DNA from 4 places in the Sphingobium rhizovicinum genome. Region 3 is predicted to be linked to each of the others. Evidence: riboswitches for the same ligand, from Rfam matches in the RefSeq annotation. Region 3 holds a riboswitch; each other region holds the start of a gene.
What was found. A riboswitch is a leader RNA that binds a small molecule or an ion and turns the genes downstream of it on or off. The one in region 3 is predicted to bind cobalamin.

Region 1 (5,043 bases), 1.3 Mb from region 3:
CGATCAGCGACGAAGATCCGACTTTGCTGCTGATCGGCGAAGCGGTGGCGGCGACGCATTGTGCTGCGGACATTACGGCGGAGGTGGCGCTTTCCGTCTGACCAACGCGATGAATGCCATCAGGTCAGCGCAGCCAGATCCTCCGGCCGGTTGATGTTGGGCAGCGTCAGCCCCGGCACCTCCACGATCCGGGCGCCGATGCGCTCCAGCCAGCCATAGATGGATCGGTTATTCTCTTCGTCCAGATGCGCGTCCAGTTCGAACGCCAATGTTGCCGGCCACCAGCCGAGCAGTTGCTGGCCCTGTAGCACGGCAGGCTTGTCGCCGATCAGCGCGGCGGGCAATTCCGCCGGGTAGAATGGCATGTCGCAGCCGGTGGTCAGCACGCCGATAAATCCGTGACTCAGCGCATGATGCAGCGCTGCATTCAATCCGCCCAGTGGCCCCATGTCGGGATGCGGGCGATCCGCCAGTCCGCCCTCGCGTCCGCATAGCACGACGTCAGCGACATGGGGGGCAAGGCCGGCCATCGCATGATCGAGCAGGGTTTTTCCGTCGAGCAATGCCAGCGCCTTGTCGCTGCCGAATCGGCTGGATCTTCCACCAGCCAGCACGGCGCCCAATATCGGTCCACTGCGCATATCCGCCTCCATCATCAGCGCGGTCTGAGCATAGCATATTTCAGCCCGATATTCTGCATCAGCCGTGGTGCAGGACGCGCATTGCTACATGTCGGGCCGGGCCATAGATTGTGGGGATGCATGATGAGAATGATGTTCTGCCGCCGAATACCCACCTGACCTTCATCCGGCTCACCCCGGACGGCGCGGCCACGCCGATCGATCGGCAACTGGCGGAAGAAGTGCCGGTCGTGATCGAATATAATGGCGCGGGCTATGCTGTGCTGATGGCGACGCCGACCGATATTGGCGATCTGGTGCAGGGGTTCAGTCTGGCCGAGCGACTGATGACGCGGGAGGATGCGCTGCTGGACGTCGATGTGCATCGTACCGACAGCGGTGTGATCGCCCGCGCGACATTGCCGCCGCACCGGACCGAGGGGTTGCTCGATCGGGTGCGACATCGTGCGTCGGATAGTAGTTGCGGCCTGTGCGGGATCGAGAATCTGGAGCAGGCGATCCGGCCGTTGCCGCGCGTGACGACGACTTCGCGGGCGGACCGGGCCGCGATCTTCCATGCGCTGGAGGCTTTGCGCGATCATCAGCCCCTGAACGCCGCCACTGGTGCCGCCCATGCCGCCGCGCTGGTCGGTGCGGATGGCGCGATCCGGCTGGTGCGGGAGGATGTCGGGCGGCACAATGGGTTCGACAAGCTGATCGGCGCGATGGCGCGGCAGGGCATGGATTGGGATGGCGGTTTTGCGCTGCTGTCCTCACGCTGCTCCTATGAACTGGTGGAGAAGGCGGCGCTGGCCGATTGCCCGCTGCTCGTCACCATTTCCGCGCCGACCCGCCTGGCGACGGAACGCGCGGCGGCGGCGGGATTGCCGCTGGTCGCGCTGGCCCGATCCGACGCGCTGTTGCTGCGGGGCAACGCTGTGGCGCTTTAATCGCGCCCTGCTTGGATTCGCCCCGGCTTTCCCGTACAGCGCCGCGCGTGGGGAGGGGTTGTTCTTTTCCTGCAAACAGATCGCGCCGGTGCCCGTGAGGGCTGAAACGGGAATGCGGTGCGGGTGCGCGAGCGCCCAATTCCGTGGCTGTCCCTGCAACTGTAAGCGGATAGCGCGATGCATGGGGTCGAAAGACCGGCCACTGGAGCCCATCCGGGAAGGCTGATGCATCGTGCAACGACCCGCGAGCCAGGAGACCTGCCGGCGCTTGGTCGCTCTGCTTTGGTCCAGGGGATGGCCGGGGCACGGTGGGTTTTCCGTCGAGCGACGCCGTGCGGCCGGGGCCGCATCGGGTTGCGGCGGGACATGGCGTCATCCCTCCAACATCCGACCGCCTGCGCGGACGCCCCGACCCTGATAGTCGCCATGCGACGCCATAGGGGCTTATATGTTGAAAATGGGAATATCGCTCGCGGCCTTGCTGGCTGCGACACCGGCACTGGCGCAGGAGGACGAGATCATCGTCACCGCCACCGGCATCGAACAGCCGCGCGACGAAGTAGGGCAGGCGATCACCGTCATCGACGCGAAGACGATCGAGCAGCGGCAGGCGACCGACATCGTCGATCTGCTGGCGACGACGCCGGGCGTGCGCTTCAACCGCAACGGATCGACCGGCGGCGTGACCAGCGTGTCGCTGCGCGGAGCGGAAACGACGCAGACTCTGGTGCTGATCGACGGGGTGAAGGTGAATGATCCCAGCGGTATCGGCGACGGCTATGATTTCGGCCATTTGCTGACCGCCAATATCCGCCGGGTCGAAGTGCTGCGCGGCTCCAATTCGGTCGTCTATGGCAGTCAGGCGATCGGCGGCGTCGTCAACCTGATGACCGGGACGCCGGCCGAAGGTTTCGCGGGCAATGCCTCGATCGATTATGGCTATGCCGATACGCTCAATGCCAAGGCGGATGTGTCCGGCACCGCCGGTATTGCGTCCGGCGGGATCGGTGCGGCTTATTATCGCACCGACGGCATTTCCTCGGCCGCTGGCGGCACCGAGCGGGATGGCTATGAGAATATCGCCACCAACGCCCGGCTGAAGCTGGCCTTCACCGATACTCTGAGCCTCGACCTGCGCGGCTATTATATCTATGCCGACCTCGATTATGACAGCTTCTTCGGCGCGCCCGCCGACAGCAGCGACGTTTCGAAGGTCGACCAATATGTCGGCTATGCCGGCGTCAATCTGGCGCTGCTGGACGGCAAGCTGACCAACCGCGCGGCCGTCACCTGGATGCGCAACGACCGCGACTATTATTTCGTGCGCGGCACCGACCCGGATTATGGCTATTCGGGCACCAATTTGCGCTTCGAATATGAGGGCGTCTATGCCCCGGTCGATCAGGCGAAGCTGGTCTTCGGTTACGAGCATGAACGGCCCGATTATGATTATTTCGGATTTGGCGACACCGCGAGCGCGAAGATCAACATCGACAGCGTCTATGGTCTGGCGATCGTGAAGCCCTTCACCGGCCTCGCCGTCACCGGCGGCCTGCGCCATGACGATCATAGCCAGTTCGGCGGCGCGACCACCTTTGGCGCGAACGCCAACTACACGCCCAATGGCGGCGCGACCAATATCCGCGTCAGCTATGGCGAAGGGTTCAAGGCGCCGTCGCTCTATCAGCTGTATGATCCATGGAGCGGCAATCGTGCGCTGACGCCCGAACGGTCGAAAAGCTATGACGTTGGGCTGGATCAGAGTCTGGCCGGCGGCCGTGCGCAGTTGTCGGTCACGGCCTTCCGCCGCGATACCCGCAACCAGATCAATTATGATTACGTCACCTATACCTATGGCAATCTGGATCGCACCCGGGCCAAGGGCGTGGAAGCATCGGTTGCGCTGAAGCCGGTCGATGCGCTGACGGTGACGGGCAGCTACAGCTATGTCGACGCGCGCGATCGTTCGGCTGGCGCGGCGACCTATGGCAATCGCCTTGCCCGCCGCGCGGCCAATGCGGTCAGCCTGTCGGCCGATTATGACTGGTTCTTCGGCCTGTCGACCGGCGCGACCGTCACCATGGTCGGCGACAGTTTCGACGATGCGGCCAATACGCGGCGGCTGGACGGCTATGCGCTGGTCGGGCTGCGCGCGTCCCTGCCGGTTGGCGATCATCTGGAAGTCTATGGCCGCATCGACAATCTGTTCGATGAAGGATACGCCACGGCCTATGGCTATAACACATTCGGCCGCGCCGCTTATGGCGGGGTGCGTGTCCGTTTCTGACGATTGCAGGGAAGGGCGGGCGTGATGCCCGCCCTTTCAGCGCGGCGCGTTCAGGCGCGTCGTGATTGCGCGTGCGGCCTGCACATAGGCGGGGCCGCCGCAGACGGTCCAGCTTTGCGGCAGGCTGATGCGCGGGATGCGGGCGAGAGCGGGATGGTGCAGCATTTCGGTTCCCTGATCGACCACATGGTCGGTGGCGCTTTCCACGATCAGCCAGTCGGGCCGGGCAGCGACCATCTCCTCCAGCGAAACCTGCGCCAGCGCGGGCTTGCCGAGTTTTGCGGCAAGGTTGGTGAGGCCGACCCGATGCATCAGATCGTCGATCAAGGTGCCGGTGCCGGTCATATAGCCGCGCCGCTGATAATAAGCCGCCACGCCGCCGCGCCGGGCCTTTGGCAGGGCGGCAAGGTCGCGGTTCATCCGCGCGATCAGCGCTTCGCCCCGGTCGACATGGCCGACGGCGTGGGCGACTTGGCGGATCTGGTCGAGGATCGCGGCATAGCTGTCGGCGCTGGCGACGCCCAGCGTGCGCCACTGGCCCGGCGGCGCACCGGCGACGGCACCCGGACCCAGCGGGAAACCGACCAGCAGGTCGGGCCGGATCGCCAGCACTTCCTCCGACGGACGGCGCAGCGTGCGATGGCCGCGCGCCTTGTCCGCCGCCGCCGACAGTTCGGGATCGCGGGCATTGCTGCTGAGCGCCGCAATCTGCCCCGGATCGGCCAGCGCCAGCAGATATTGATCGGCGCAGACATTGAGCGAGACGATCCTGCGCGGGGGCTGGGGCGCGGTTGCGCCGGTCAGCAGGCAAAGGGCGATCGCAGTAAAGGTCAATGGGCGGATCACGGAAATGCTACCAATCCAATGGCACAGCGCGTTCCTGCGAAAGCAGGAACCCAGTTGAGATGTCAGAACTGGGCTCCTGCTTTCGCAGGAACACGGTGCACCTTCAACCAGCGAAGCGGCAAATGACCGCGCGCCGCTATCACCCCTTGTTGATTCCGGGCCTGTTGCTGCTGGTCATCCTTGCGGCGTTCGGATCGGTTATGCTCGGCGCGGTGGCGCTCAGTCCGGGGCGGATCGCGGCCGTGCTGACCGGGGGGGGCGATGAGATTGCCCGTGCCATCATCATCGACCTGCGCTTGCCGCGCATGCTGCTGGGGTTGATCGTGGGCGCGATGCTGGG
Region 2 (5,043 bases), on a different contig from region 3:
CCCCGCCATGGGTGACGATCAATGCCGGTTCGGCCGACAGATCGGCAATCGCCGCGCCGACCCGCGCCACCAGCGCCGACCAGCGCTCGCCTCCGGGCGGCGGGCTAGCGTCAGGGTCGGCATGGAATTGCGCCAGCGCACCCGCGTCCAGCGTCGCCGGATCGGCGCCGTCCCACGCGCCAAAATCCAGCTCCCGCCATCGCACGTCGATCCGGGGCGTCAGGCCGCAATCCTGCGCGATCGCCGCCGCCGCCTGCGCCGTACGCGACAGGTCGGAACACTGGATCGCCGCCACATCCAGCCCCTTCGCCCGCGCCCGACAGGCGGCGATCCCCGCATCGGTCGAAGGCCAGTCGCCATGTCCCAGCAACCGCCCCGTTTCCGCCGGCGCGCCATGCCGCATCAGGTGGAGCAGCACGCTTTGCATCAACCGGCCGACACGCCCGCGTCGGCAAAGGTCGCCATCTGGTCATGCATCGCCAGCGCGGACCGCATCACCGCAACCGCAACCGCGCCGCCGCTGCCCTCACCCAGCCGCATGCCCAGGTCCAGCAGCGGCGTCAGCACCAGCCGTTTTAGCAGGCGTCCATGTGCCGCTTCGGCCGAACGATGGCCGGCGATCACATGGTTGCAAATGTCCGGTGCCCCTGCCGCCATCGCCCCCAGCGCAGCAGAACAGACAAAGCCGTCCAGCACCACGGGAATAAGATGATGCCGCGCCGCCAGCATCGCCCCGGCCATCGCCGCGATTTCACGCCCGCCCACGCAGCGCAGCGTTTCGAACGGCGTTCTGGGCAAATCGGCATGGCAGGCCATGGCAAGGTCGAGCACCTGTCGCTTGACCATCTGGCCATGCGCCCCAACCCCGGTGCCTGCGCCAACCCAATTCTGCGCCGTACCGCCGAAACTGCGCAGGCACAGCGCCGCCGCCGCCGTAGTGTTGCCAATGCCCATTTCGCCCAGCAACAACAGGTCCAGCGACGGATCGACCGCATCGGCTCCCGCATTGATCGCCGCCAGACATTGCGCCTCGCTCATCGCCGGTTCGACCGTGAAGTCCGCCGTCGGCCGGTCCAGATCGATCGGCACGATACGCAGGTCCAGTCCCGCCGCCCCGGCCAGCGCGTTGATAGCCGCGCCCCCGGCGGCGAAATTGGCCACCATCTGCGCCGTCACTTCTGCAGGAAAGGCGCTGACCCCATGCCGGGTCACGCCATGATTGCCGGCGAAGACCAGCGCCAGGCCATGGTCGATCCGCGGCCGCGCCCGCCCCTGCCATCCCGCCATGAACAACGCAATGTCTTCCAGCCGGCCCAGCGATCCGGCCGGCTTGGTCAGTTGCATCTGTCGCGCGGCGGCGGCATCGCGCGCCGCCTGATCCGGGCCGGGCAGCGACGCCAGCGCCGCCTCGAACGCGGCGACGGTTGGAAAGCGGCTCATGTCGCGACGAAACCGGGCGGCGGGGTGCGGACGATGAAATGACCCTTCACCCCCTGCGGCCAGTCGGCAAAGGGCACGCGGCCATGCTCGCTCTCCGCATAATGGGCGGCATAGTCCAGGATCGCGCGCGCAGCCTCCTCATCGGGGGTGAAGCGCCCCAACACATAACCGACTTTGCCCGGCGCGCGCAGATGGACGGTGCAATGCTCCGAACAGGCGAACAGGCAGGGCATGTCCTGCACTGCGACACCCTCATAGCGGGGCGACTGGGCCTTCACCCGCCGCAATGCTTCCGCCAGCCGCGCGCCGCCGCGCACGCCTTCCGCATCCTCGCGCGCATCGGGCGAATGGCGACAGCTGTTGCACACCACCACTGCGGGCACATCCTCGACCGGCCGCAACATGGCTCAGGCCGGCCTCTGGCTGGAAAATCTATATATAAATGACGCGCGCATCATGATCCCCGGTCCGTGACAGGACCGCGCGGCGACGAAACGACGATGCAATGCACTTCACGCGCACGACATCCCCGCCGCGCTCCCGCACGGTCGGCTCGTCGTTGCGCGAGGGATGACCCCGTTCGCCCGGCACACCCTGTCCGGTCGAAGAACGACCACGGCCGGCAGGTCTCCTGGCTTGCGGGTCAATGCCGGGGCGAAGCGCCTTCTCGGGACAGGCGTCCCAATGGCTTGTGCCTCGCTGGCTCGCCGCTCACAGTTGCAGGGGCAGCCGGGGTCTTGAACCCCGTTCCCTTTTGATCCCCTTGCGGGGAACCGGACGCAGCGCCGGCCCTATCGGACTTGGCTGGGGCGATCAAGGCGCTTGAGGACATGGTCCGCGCCCTTGTCGCCAATCATGATCGCCGTCGCATTGGTGTTGCCCGCCGGCAGCGTCGGCATGACCGAGGCATCGGCCACCCACAGGCCGTCAATGCCGATCACCGCCAGATCGGCATCGACCACCGCCTGCGGATCGTCCGCCCTGCCCATCTTCGCCGTGCCGACCGGGTGATAGAGCGGGATCGACGCCATCTTCACATAGGCGCGCAACTGTTGCGGATCGGTCAGGTCAGGTCCGGGCCGCAATTCATCTATTATATGTGTCGCAATCGGTGTCTCACGCAGGATCGACCGGGCGATGCCGATCCCCTCGACGATCTGGTCGATGTCATCGTCGCTGCCCAGCTGGCGATGCGCGATCTTCGGCGGCGCGAAAGCATCGGCCGATCGCAGGCTGATCCGTCCGCGATGACTGGGCCGCATCAATCCGACCAGCGTCGAGACGGACGGCGTCTTGCGCAGCATCAGCCGGCCCCGCGCATCAAAGTCGAACGCGAAGGCGGCGAAGCTGATCTGGAGATTGGGCGCGGGCAAATCCGACCGGCTTTTCACGAACGCCTGGGCGTGGCCGATCGCCGTGGTCAGCGCGCCCCGCCGGGCAAGCGCATAGCGCAACAACTGCCATGCTCCGCGCAGTCCCTGCGCATCGCTGTTCAGCGTCCTCACATCGACTTCGTTGACGACATGGGTGCCGACATGATCCTGCAAATTGCCGCCGACGCCGGGCAGATCGCGCACGACATCAATGCCATGAGCGCGCAGATGATCGGCCGGACCGATGCCCGACAGCATCAGCAGGCGCGGCGTGTTCATCGCGCCGGCGCTCAGCACCACGCCATGACGCGCGCGCAGCATCTTTTCGACGCCATCCTGCCAATAGACGATGCCGATGGCGCGATTATTGTCGATCAGGATACGCAGCAATTGCGCGCCCAGCAGGATGGCGGGCGCTTTGCCGCCACGCCGTTCGTGCAGATAGCCTCGCGCCGCCGAACAGCGCTCACCGCCCCGCTGCGATACCTGCACATAATCGACGCCCTCGGCGCTTTCGCCATTCAGGTCTGGCGATCGGGCGATGCCTGCCGCCTGCGCCGCGGCGATCCATTGATCGGTAATCGGATAACGCGCACGGCCTTCCGACACCGCAATCGGCCCACCCGCGCCGCGCCATGTGTCGGCGCCGCGCTCATTATCCTCCAGCCGCCGGAAATAGGGCAGGACCGCTTCATAATCCCAGCCCGCCACGCCCTGCCGCGCCCATTCGTCATAATCCCAGCGATGGCCACGAATGAACATCATGCCGTTGAGCGCGCTGCCCCCGCCCAGCATCCTGCCCGCCGGCCAGATGTCCGCCCGCCCGCCCAGCGACGGGTCCGGCTCCACCTGATAACACCAGTCATAGGCCGGGTTCTGGACGATCGCGCTGGTCAGCGCCGGGATGCGCGATCGCATATGCCGGTCGGTCCCGCCCGCCTCGATCAGCGCGACGGCAAGGCCCGCTTCGGCGAGCCGCCCGGCCATGGCGCATCCCGCCGACCCGCCGCCAACGACGATGAGATCCGTCTCTTCCATGATCATTCCTAGAAATTGGACATGATGGCGGCGCTGGGCGCGTCGATCGGCTGGCCCGCCGCCCGCATCTTCGTTTCGCGTGCGTGCAGCTTGCCCTGTTCGTCGATCAGCCAGGCGTGGATCGCATCCACATCCTGAACGCTCAGCAGGTCATCCCAGCGCGGCATCCCGCCGGGCAGCAACACCCCCTCCCGCACGATCGGCGCGAAGACATCATGCGTCGCCGGCTGCATCCGGCGCAGATCGGGCGCGGTGGAGCGCAACTGATTGCTGTGGCAGATAGCGCAATTCTGGAAGAACAGCGCCTGCCCCTGCGCGATCGTCGCTGAAGTCACGCCCGGCTTTTGCGCAGGCGGTGCGAGCGCGGCCTCCATCGGCGGCAATTCCGCCGGTTTGGGCACCGGCCCGCCGTCCAGCCTGAACACCAGGATGCGGTTGGCGTTGCCATAGCGATAGGCGGCCGAATAGCGCGGCACATAGCCCCATCCGCCACCGCCAAAGCCCGTCGCGACCGCAACATATTGCACGCCCTTCACCCGATAGGTCATGGGCGCCGCCATGATCGAACTGCCGGTGTCGATTGCCTTGATCAGCTTGCCCGTGTCAGCATCGCGAACGATCAGCTTGCCGCCAATCGTACCATGGAAGATCAGGCCAGATGCAGTGGACAGCATGCCCATCCGGTCCTGCCAGCCTTCGGTCGGCACCGACCAGCGCGCCTTGCCGGTCAGCGGATCGATGGCGCGCAACTCGCTGCTATAGGGCTTGTCCTTGACCCATTGCATTTCGGGCAACTTTTCCACCTGTTCGCGGATCGCGGGCGGCAAAGTGGGCAGCAATGCCTGCAATTGCGGCGTGAAGATCAGGGTCGTCTGGACATTCAGCGCCTTGGGACGCCGCGCTTCCGCCGGGGTGCCGGGCGGCACGGTGAACATCAAATTCCCCATATCCAGCACGGAGGCGTAATAGCTTTTCCGCTGCGCATCATAGGCCGCCGGATACCAGTTACGCGCACCCGCCGAGGCCGGGAAGATCAGGCGCGGGCCATTCCAGAAGTCGGTGCGCTCCGGCGTCATCTGCGGCACGCCATCCTTGTCGAACCCTTTGGTCCAGTTGGTCCGCACCAGCGCGTTGACCCGCAGCGGTTTGCCGGCTTGCCGGTCCAGCACGAACAGATAGCCATTTTTGGGCG
Region 3 (5,043 bases):
CCGCCTCCAGCCGCGCATCGGGCCGCCCGTCCCCCGGCAGCACCGCCAGCGCGATCCCCCGCGTCAGCGCCAGCGCCTCGACCTGTTGCAGGCCATAGGTCCAGTAGGATGCCCCCCCGATCAGCCGGATCAGGATCGCCTTCGCCCCGAAGAGCGTCCGTTCGATATAGGTATCGACCGACAGCGGATGCGTCAGCGCCGCCAGATTGGCGAGCCGCAGTGTCGGCAACACGCCGCGCGCGCCATGCCAACCCGCCGCAAAGGCGGCCAGATCGCTGTCCGAAAAGGACAGGAAGACAAGATCGGCAGGCGTCTGCCCCAGATCCTGCGGGACAGCCGCTTCCTCGATCCCATGGGTCTCGCGGAAGATGACGTGCATCGGGGTAGCTCAGCCTTCCAGCACGGCCCGGATCGCAGCCTCATCGATGCGATCATGCTCGGCGATCACCACCAAAGCCGTTGCACGCGCTTCGCCAGGCCGCCAGGGCCGGTCATACTGGTGCCGCACCCGCGCGCCGACCGCCTGCACCAGCAGGCGCATCGGCTTGCCGGCCACCGCCGCATAGCCCTTCACCCGCAAAATCTGCTGCTCGCGCGCCAGCCGCTCGATCCGCGCAGTCAGGTCAGCCGGATCGGCAATCTCGCCCAGCGTCAGGACGATACTGTCGAAATCCTCATGCTCATGATCATCCTCGCCATCATGGTGCGATGGACGCGCAGCCAGATCATCCTCCGCCGCCGCATTCAGGCCCAGCAGCACGCGCGGGTCGATCACCCCTTCGACCAGTTCGATCACCGGTAAGGGACGCGGCGTTTCGGCCGCAATCACCGCCCGCGCGGCGGCGACGCCTTCCGGCCCGGCAAGGTCCGCCTTGGTCAGCAGCACCATGTCGGCGCAGGCCAGTTGATCCTCGAACACTTCGGACAGCGGCGTTTCATGGTCGATGCCCGGATCAGCCAGACGCTGCGCCTCCAGCGCTTCCAGATCGGGCGCGAACCGCCCGTCCGCCACCGCCTCCGCATCGGCCAGCGCGATCACGCCGTCCACGGTGATGCGCGACCGGATCGCCGGCCAGTCGAACGCCTTGAGCAACGGCTTGGGCAGCGCCAGCCCTGAGGTTTCGATCAATATATGGTCGGGCCTCGGCTCCAGCGCCAGCAGCGCCTCGACCGTGGGGATGAAATCATCGGCGACGGTGCAACAGATGCAGCCATTGGCCAGTTCGACGATATTTTCCGCCGGGCAATCGGGAATGGCGCAGCTTTTCAATATGTCGCCATCCACACCCAAAGTGCCGAATTCATTGACGACCACCGCGAGCCGACGCCCGCCGGCATTGCGGATCAGATGGCTGATCAGCGTGGTCTTGCCGGCACCCAGAAAGCCGGTGACGATAGTGACCGGCAGCTTGGCCAGATCGGACATGTTATTCTCCCGCGCGCCAAACGACGACAGGCGGGGCTTGCCGGCATCCCCAAGAGACGCCGACCGACGCGCGACGACGGGCGGACGCGACAGGGCGCCCGGCATCCCGCACCGTGTAGCCCCAGCCACACGATTTCGTCGCTCAGACGGAAGAAACTACCGTGCCATGGCCATCCCCTGGACCAGAGCAAGAGCGACCAGACGCCGGCAGGTCTCCTGGCTCGCGGGTCAAGGCTTGATGCGCGCCTTCCCAGACCTTTTGGGGTCCAGTGGCCGCTCTCGCAAGGAGAGCATGCGCATCGCGCTCGCCGCTTACAGTTGCAGGGACAGCCGCGGAATTGAGGAGGCAAGCCCCTCTCACCGCATTCCCATTTAAAGCCCCTTACGGGGCACCGGCGCGATCAATGTTCGTCGCCCTAAACCAAATCGGCCGCCAAGCCAACGCTGTTCAACCAGCCGTCCGCACTTCGATCTCGTCAAAGCGTTTCCAACGATAAATGCCGAAACTCAGCACCCAGCAGAGGATGAACAGGCCGATAATGGCAAAACCCAGACTGTTGAAATTCTCGCCCAGTTCCGCCGCGATCCGCCAAGGGCCACCCTCCAGCCCCAGCTTGTCGCCGATCAGCGCCATCGCCTCGATCCCGCCGATGACGATCGCGACCAGCGCCGAAATCAGGGTGATGGTGATATTGTAATAGAGTTTGCGGATCGGCTTCACGAACGCCCATTCATAGGCGCCCAGCATCACCACCCCGTCCGCCGTATCGACCAGCGCCATGCCGGCGGCGAACAAAGCGGGCAGCACCAGGATCGTGCCGATCGCCATGCCATCGGCGGCCTGACTGGCAGACAGGCCCAATATCGCCACTTCCGTCGCGGTATCGAAGCCCAGACCGAAGATGAAGCCCAGCGGCGCCATATGCCAGCTTGCGCTGACCAGCCGGAACATCGGCCGGAACAGGCGCGCCAACAGCCCGCGATTGCCCAGCAACAGGTCCAGATCCTCCTCGACATAGGCGCCGCCCGCCCGGACATGGGCAAAGCTCTTCCACACCGACCGCAGGATCATCAGGTTCATCGCCGCGATCGCGAACAGGAAGGTCGCCGACACGCCGGTCGCCACGATCCCGCCAACCTCGCGAAAACTCTCGAACCGGGCCAACGCACTGGCCGTCAGCGCGATCGTGACGGAGGCGATAGCGATGATCGCCGAATGGCCGATCGCAAACCAGAAGCCGACGGTGATCGGCCGCTGCCCATCCTGCATCAGCTTGCGCGTCACATTGTCGATCGCAGCGATATGATCGGCATCCACCGCATGGCGCAGCCCCAGCCCCCAGGCGAGCAGCGCCGTCCCCAGCATCAATGGCTGGTCATGAAATTGGGCAAAGGCCCATAGCCAAACGGCGATATTCGCCGCGATCAGCGCGGCCATCAACCCGGTCACGCGATGCCGCAGGCGCGGCGTCGAAGATTTGGACATGTCAGTCATGGGAAAAGGAAACACCCCGGCATCATGCGACAAGACAGGGGCCAGCGCGCATCGACCGGACGCCATCAGCGACCGACGCACGGTTCCAAGGCGGCCCCCGCCGCTCTTTCGTCGCTCAGACGGAGTGATACCGTGCCATGGCCATCCCCTGGACCAGGGCAAGAGCGACCAGACGCCGGCAGGTCTCCTGGCTCGCGGGTCGACGCTTGACGCATGGCCTTCCCGGGCCTCGCAGGATTTAGCGTCCGGCCCAGTGGCTGCCTTCCTTATTTCAGAAAGGCCTATGCGTCGCACTCACCGCTTACAGTTGCAGGGACAGCCGCGGATTTGGGGGACGAGTCCCCCGCACCGCATTCCCTTTTAAAGCCCCTCACGAGGCACCGGCGCGATCGGCGGCCAATGGGTGAACCCATCGGCCGACGCCGGGCATAACCCGGCGTCACCCGCTTGCCAAGCGGGTGAAAGTTCAGCTTTCAGCCCGCCCGTGCCGGGCATCGACACGCAGATGACGGCTGTAAAGCCAGCCGATGCCAATCAGGCTGAAGCCCAGCGCCAGGAAGGATGCGATGCGCGGCAACCCGGTCAGGCCCGATGCATCAAGCAGGAACACCTTGGCCACCGCCCCCAGCATCAGCAACAACGATGCAATCCGCCAGTCGCGTCCACCGCGCCGAATACCCCATAGCAGGAAGCTGATGGCCAGCGCGATCGCCAGAACGGAGCGGCCAATATCCTCACCCGCCGACAGATAGGGCAGGTTCAGCATCGGCCCGCAGAACAACTGGCGCAGCATGGTAAAGGCGAACAGCAGGATCAGGACCATATAGGCGCCTTCGCGATAGCGCATGCAACGCTCGGCCGGTTCTGGCGCCATTCGTCCGACCAGCCACAGCCCGATCAGCGGAATGGCAAAGGCAGGCACCAGCAGGTTGAACAGCGGCACGCTACCCACCGCCTGCGCCGCCCAGAACGGGTTATGCAGCAACAGCGTATAGAGCAAATTATGCGCGATCCCGGCCAGTACCAGCGTCAGGCCGATCTCCCGCTGATTGAACCGGCGCCATGCGGCCCAGCCCGCCATGATCAACAAGCCTTCCCAAAGCGTACGCTCGGCCAGGCCGGCCCGCACGAAGGCGGCATGGTCGGCGATGGCGAAGGCCTGCTTATACAGGATATGCAGGGCGATCATACCGAACAGGCCGGCCGCGATCACCGCCAGTTTCCGTCCGATCAGACCGATCGCCTGCTTCCCCCGGATCACCGCCAGCCCAATGAGCGCGGCCGGCAAGGCAAGGCGAAGCAGCATGTCGACCCTATCGGGCAACAGGCTCACCAGCATCGGCCGCCCCAGCAGCGACAGCATCGCCGGGTCGATCCACGCCAGCAGCGGTTCCGCCGCCCAGAGCAATGTCAGCAGGAACAGGGTCGCCAGCGCAGGCAGCAGGCGCAACGGCGGCAGGCGGCACGCACCCTCGGCCAGCAACGGCAGACCCAGCGCAACGATCGGGGCAAGCCAGAGGACCGGCACCACCTGCGCAAAGGCACCATAAGCGCACAGTGTCGCGACGATCTGCGCCACCAGCCGCCCTTCGGCCAGTCGCGCCCGCCAGGCATAGAGCATCTGGGCCAGCGCCACGCCGCTCCAGCGCAGCAGGGCGATAGCCGGCCCGGCATCCGCGCCAAGGCCGGCAAGTCGGCCAAGCTCGCCCAGCCCCCGATCCCCGGACACCAGCGATGCGACCGCCGTGAAGGCAAAGGCCCAACCGCTATATTCGATCCTCATGTCCCCGGCCCGCGCCGCCAGCAGCAACAGGGCAACCGCGACGATCCCGACCACCAGCGGCAAGGTCCATCCGGCAAGGCCGAAAATCCCGGCAAGGGCCAGCAGGATAGCCGCGCTGGTCGCCAGCAGGGCAAGCCGTGCGTCGTCCCGCCGCGTTGGATTGCGCCAGCCCATCGCCACAGCGACAGCAGGCAAGGCGCTGGCGACAAGCGCGATCAGCGCAAAGCGCAGATCATCGGTCGCCGACCCGCGATAAAAATGCAGCACGCTCACCGCCAGGCCACCCAGCGCCACGCCAGCGACCTGCCCCGCCTCGATCAGCCCACCCGCCGGGCGCCA
Region 4 (5,043 bases), on a different contig from region 3:
GACATTCGCCCCTGCTGCGATGTCGTCAATCGCGGCGCGGCCATTTATGGCGACAAGATCTTCTTCGGCACGCTGGACGCGGGGATGGTCGCGCTGGACCGCAAGACCGGCAAGGTGGTGTGGAACAAGAAGTTCCAGGATCACAAGGCCGGCTACACGATGACCGGCGCGCCCACGATCATCAAGGACAAGAAGACCGGCCGGGTCATGCTGATCCACGGATCGTCGGGCGACGAATTTGGCGTGGTGGGCGAACTTTATGCCCGCGATCCCGACACCGGCGAGGAAATCTGGATGCGGCCGATGGTGGAGGGGCATCAGGGCCGGCTGAACGGCAAGCCATCGACCTTCACCGGCGATCCCAAGGCGCCAAGCTGGCCCAATGACAAGGATGGCAAGAAGGTCGAGGCGTGGAACCATGGCGGCGGCGCGCCCTGGCAATCGGCCACCTATGACGAGAAGACCAACACCATCGTCATCGGCACCGGCAACCCGGCGCCGTGGAACACATGGAAGCGCTCGCCCGGCGACAGCCTCTATACGTCGGGGCAGGTCTATATCGAACCCTCGACGGGGGAGCCGGTCGGCTTCTTCCAGCATACGCCCAATGATGCGTGGGACTTTTCGGGCAACAACCCGATCGTGCTGTTCGATCTGGAAAAGGACGGCAAGACGGTCCGGGCCGGCGCCCATGCCGACCGCAACGGCTATTTCTTCCTGACCGATCTCGACAAGCTGACCAAGCGTGACGGGAAGATCAGCAAGCAGAAGGGCAGCGCGCTCGGCATCTATCCCTTCGTTCCCAACATCAGCTGGGCCAGCAAATGGGATGTCGCCAATGGCCGGCCGATCGAAAATCCGGGCCAGCGCCCCCCACCGCCAGCGCCCGGCAAGGACAAGGGCGAAAGCATCCGCGTGACGCCCAACTTCCTGGGCGGGACCAACTGGATGCCCATGTCCTACAACCCCGGCACCGGCCTGTTCTACATCCCGTCGAACGACTGGTCGGAAGATTACTGGACCGAAAATGTCACCTATAACAAGGGTGCCGCCTATCTGGGTCAGGGCTTCCGCATCCGTAAGCAGTTCGACGATCATGTCGGCGTGCTGCGGGCCATGGACCCCAGGACCGGCAAGATCGCCTGGGAAGCCAAGGAGCATCTGCCGTTATGGGGCGGCAACGTCACCACCAAGGGCAATATCGTCATTCAGGGCACCAGCGATGGCTATGTAAAGATCTTCAATGCCAAGACCGGCGAGGAACTCTGGAAATTCCAGACCGGCTCCGGCGTGGTGTCCGTGCCGATCGTCTGGGAAGAGGATGGCAAGCAATATATCGGCCTCGCTTCCGGCTATGGCGGCGCCGTGCCGCTATGGGGCGGGGACATGGCCGACCTCACGCGAACGGTCAGCCAGGGCGGCTCCTTCTGGGTGTTCGAACTGCCCGAAGCCTGATGATCTTGGCGCGGAGCCCGACACTCCGTGCGAAGCGCCCGGCCGGACCGCGACCTCCCTCGCGCCTCCGGCCGGGCACCCCATTTCCTCATCCTGTTTTCGCCATGGATCGGATCTTCCCATGCGCCTTGCCTGCCTTGTCCTGCTGGCCGCTTCTGTCGCCGCCCCTGCCTTCGCCCAGCAAAAGATCGTCAATGTGGAGGAGCGCCCGACGCCATGGGTCGTGAACGGATGCACCATCGTCCCCCATGCGTCCTGCGCCGGCGCGGATTTGCGCTTTGCCGATCTCGCCAATGCGGACCTGACCGGCGCGGACCTGCACGGGGCCAAATTGTCGCGTGCGGACATGCGGCATGCCAATCTGACAGGCGCCAATCTCGACGGCGCGGATCTTGATGGCGCGGATATGTCCATGACGTTCCTGAATGGCGCGCGGCTGAACGGCGCGTCGCTGCGCGGGGCCAATCTGGCCTTTGCGCGCGCCGGCCACGCCATGTTCGACGGCGCCGATCTGACTGCGGCGACGCTGGAAAAGGCGCTGCTGAAAGGGGCTTCGTTCAGGGAGGCGAAGCTGATCCACGCCGATCTGCTGGAGGCCAAATTCTATGAAGCCAATCTGGAACGGGCGACCATGGACGCATCCCGCATCCGCTTTGCCGTGTTTCAGGATGCGTGGATGAAGGATTGTGCCGGCTGCCCGTCCAGTTGGCAGACCGGCGACACCGTATGGCAGACCGAAGAGAAGGAACGACTGCGCAATCGGGAACGATGACTTGCGCAGGACCGGCTTGCATCATAAGGAGCCTTGTCCTTGACCTGTTTCGGCAGGATGAGGGCGAAGATCGCGTCGGTTCCCCGGAGACGGGGATTAAAATGGGAACGCGGTGAGGAGGGTGAAAGCCCTCCGAATCCGAGGCTGTCCCTGCAACTGTAAGTGGCGAGCGCGATATACAGGTGCGGACGGCATGAAGCCCGATCCGCCAGCCACTGGGCCGGACGCTAAATCCTGCGAGGCCTGGGAAGGCCGTATATCAAGCGATGACCCATGAGCCAGGAGACCTGCCGGCGTCTGGTCGCTCTTGCCCTGGTCCAGGGGATGGCCGCGGCACGGTGAACTCCGTCTGAGCGACGAACGAGCGGCTGGGGCCGCATCGGACGCTGTGTGTCGGTCGCCCCTGGCGTCCGGCCGATGCCGGCTGCCGACCGTTCGTGAACGGCACGCCCCCGCCCATATGTCGTGCGACGCCGACGGGGGATTATAATGTTGAAGTTCACATCGGCTGCGCTCGCGGCCTTTTCACTATGCACGCCTGTCGTTCTGGCCCAGCCTGCCGCCGAAGGAGCGGATGGCGAAGCCTCCACCATCGTCGTGACCGGGGTTGTGGACCCGCTGCGCCTGAATATGAAGTCGCAAGGCGCCAGCCGGCTTGGCCTCACCGCGCTGGAAATGCCCGCCAGCGTGGAGACGCTGGATGGCGACGCCATTCGTCTGCGCGGCGATTTGACCATTCAGGATGCGGCCGCCCGCGCGACCGGCATCGTCAACACGTCGGGCGTGTTCGGCTTTGGCCTCTCGTCGCGCGGCTTCACCGGCCAGAATTCGGTGATGACGCTCTATGACGGGATGCGCATGTATAATAACACGCTCACCTTCCCGGCCGATCCGTGGATGGCGCAGAGCGTGGAAATTTTGCGGGGGCCTGCCTCCGTCCTCTATGGTGAGGGCGCCATTGGCGGGGCGGTCAATGTGGTCCGCAAGCAGCCGTCCGACGATATGCAGGTGAGTGGGCGGATCGGCCTTTCCTCCTTCGACAGCTTCAATGTTGCGGCCGGTGCCGGCGGTCCCATCAGCGAAGGCCTGTCCTATCGCGCCGACGCCAGCTTCCGCCGGTCGGAAGGCTGGATGGATCGGGGCGACAATGATGCGCTGGCTCTGGCCGGGGCGATCCGGCTGAAGCCTGCAAACAACCTCAGCATCACCCTGTCCCACGACTTCAGCGATCAAAATCCCCGGACCTGGTTCGGCGTGCCGCTGGTCAATGGCCAACTCGACCGATCGCTGCGGAAGAATAACTATAATGTGACCGACGCCAGCCTGCGTTTCCGCGACAACTGGAGCCAGGCAAAGGTCGAATGGAGCGTGTCGGACGCATTGACCATTCGCAGCAGCTTCTACCATCTCTGCGCCAATAAATATTGGAAGAATGCGGAAAATCTGACCTACATCCCGGCCACTGCCACGACCCCCGCGCAGGTGCGGCAGAGCAGCTTCCTGGAACTTTATCATATCCAGAAGCAGACCGGGAACCGCACCACCGCCAATCTGGATCATGACCTGGCCGGTCTGGAAAACCGGCTGGTCGTTGGCTTCGACGTCAATCGCATCAGCTACAAAAATGTCAGCAACAGCGGCAACACCGCCACCCGGTTGGTTGACGCCGCAAACCCGGTTCCCGGCCTGTTCATCCATCAACCCGGAGCAGTGACGAAGGCGCGCTACACCAATCGCATCCGCCAGTTTTCGATCTTTACCGAAGACCGGCTGAAATTCAGCGACCAGTTTTCGCTCGTCGGCGGGCTGCGTTATGACCGGCCGGAAATCACCAAGACCGACTATGTGAATGCGGCGAACAACTTCACCGCCACGCCCGATGCCGTCACCTGGCGCGTGGGCGCGGTCTATAATCCGATGCCCAGCCTGTCCCTCTATGGCCAATATGCGACCGCCGCCGATCCGGTCGGCGCGCTGGTGTCGACCAGCGTCGCGCAGAGCGATTTCGATCTGTCGACCGGGCGCCAATATGAAGCAGGAATCAAGCATATCTTCTGGGGCGCACGGGGCCAGTGGACGCTGGCGGTCTATGACATCGTCAAGCGCAAACTGCTGACGTCCGACCCGCTGATCCCGACCATCCAGGTGCAGGTTGGCCAGCAAAGTTCGCGCGGGGTGGAAGCATCGCTGTTTCTGGAGCCGGTCGACCGCGTCAACATCACGCTGAACGGCGCGCTGCTGCGGGCGCGCTATGACGATTTCGCCGAATCCGTGGGCGGCGTCCTGTTCCAGCGGGCCGGCAACCGGCCCAGCAATGTCGCGACCCGAACGGCCAACGCTTTTGTCAGTTGGGAATTTGCAAAGGGCTGGGTCGTGGATGGCGGCGTCAGCTATGTCGGCAAACGCTATCAGGACGCGGCGAACAGCCGGGTCGTGCCCGCTTATGCGCTGACCGACGCAGGGTTCCGGTTCCAGTTCGTCGAAGGCGCCAGCATCGCCCTGCGCATGCGCAACATCTTCAACGAAACCTATGCGCGTGCAACCTATGGCCAGACCCAATGGGTGTTGGGCGATCCCCGGACTGTCGAGGCGACCATCAATGTCGCCTTCTGACGGGCTGGTGGCGCGGCGGAGGGCATCGCCCTTCGCCGCGTCCGCCCTGTGGAAGGGCATGAAGCGCTGGCTTTATGTTTTCCATCGCTGGACGGGCATCATCCTGTGCCTGTTCTTCGCCATCTGGTTCCTGTCGGGACTGGTGATGCTCTATGTGTCCTTCCCGTCCTTCCGCGCAGCCGAGCGGGTGGAAACGGCTGCGC

Region 1: it holds a riboswitch for cobalamin, as region 3 does, so the genes downstream of both, ACFOKF_RS05645 (TonB-dependent receptor plug domain-containing protein) here and ACFOKF_RS11705 (HoxN/HupN/NixA family nickel/cobalt transporter) in region 3, are expected to answer to the same signal.
Region 2: it holds a riboswitch for cobalamin, as region 3 does, so the genes downstream of both, ACFOKF_RS23465 (DUF1636 domain-containing protein) here and ACFOKF_RS11705 (HoxN/HupN/NixA family nickel/cobalt transporter) in region 3, are expected to answer to the same signal.
Region 4: it holds a riboswitch for cobalamin, as region 3 does, so the genes downstream of both, ACFOKF_RS21130 (TonB-dependent receptor) here and ACFOKF_RS11705 (HoxN/HupN/NixA family nickel/cobalt transporter) in region 3, are expected to answer to the same signal.

What each region holds. Positions count from the first base shown of each region.
Region 1 covers NZ_JBHRVU010000004.1:872,841-877,883, forward strand. Annotated here, with positions in the region: gene cobA (uroporphyrinogen-III C-methyltransferase) at 1-101, shown strand, start outside; gene mobA (molybdenum cofactor guanylyltransferase) at 120-641, opposite strand; gene fdhD (formate dehydrogenase accessory sulfurtransferase FdhD) at 758-1,570, shown strand; cobalamin riboswitch at 1,640-1,850, shown strand; gene ACFOKF_RS05645 (TonB-dependent receptor plug domain-containing protein) at 2,019-3,857, shown strand; gene ACFOKF_RS05650 (ABC transporter substrate-binding protein) at 3,894-4,703, opposite strand; gene ACFOKF_RS05655 (FecCD family ABC transporter permease) at 4,826-5,043, shown strand, end outside.
Region 2 covers NZ_JBHRVU010000005.1:1,029,982-1,035,024, forward strand. Annotated here, with positions in the region: gene ACFOKF_RS23455 (histidine phosphatase family protein) at 1-427, opposite strand, end outside; gene cobT (nicotinate-nucleotide--dimethylbenzimidazole phosphoribosyltransferase) at 427-1,440, opposite strand; gene ACFOKF_RS23465 (DUF1636 domain-containing protein) at 1,437-1,844, opposite strand; cobalamin riboswitch at 2,045-2,233, opposite strand; gene ACFOKF_RS23470 (GMC family oxidoreductase) at 2,232-3,851, opposite strand; gene ACFOKF_RS23475 (PQQ-dependent dehydrogenase, methanol/ethanol family) at 3,860-5,043, opposite strand, start outside.
Region 3 covers NZ_JBHRVU010000004.1:2,173,053-2,178,095, forward strand. Annotated here, with positions in the region: gene cobN (cobaltochelatase subunit CobN) at 1-379, opposite strand, end outside; gene cobW (cobalamin biosynthesis protein CobW) at 389-1,426, opposite strand; cobalamin riboswitch at 1,616-1,838, opposite strand; gene ACFOKF_RS11705 (HoxN/HupN/NixA family nickel/cobalt transporter) at 1,875-2,912, opposite strand; cobalamin riboswitch at 3,082-3,321, opposite strand; gene ACFOKF_RS11710 (DUF2339 domain-containing protein) at 3,388-5,043, opposite strand, start outside.
Region 4 covers NZ_JBHRVU010000005.1:534,220-539,262, reverse strand. Annotated here, with positions in the region: gene ACFOKF_RS21140 (methanol/ethanol family PQQ-dependent dehydrogenase) at 1-1,455, shown strand, start outside; gene ACFOKF_RS21135 (pentapeptide repeat-containing protein) at 1,577-2,227, shown strand; cobalamin riboswitch at 2,287-2,536, shown strand; gene ACFOKF_RS21130 (TonB-dependent receptor) at 2,717-4,840, shown strand; gene ACFOKF_RS21125 (hypothetical protein) at 4,827-5,043, shown strand, end outside.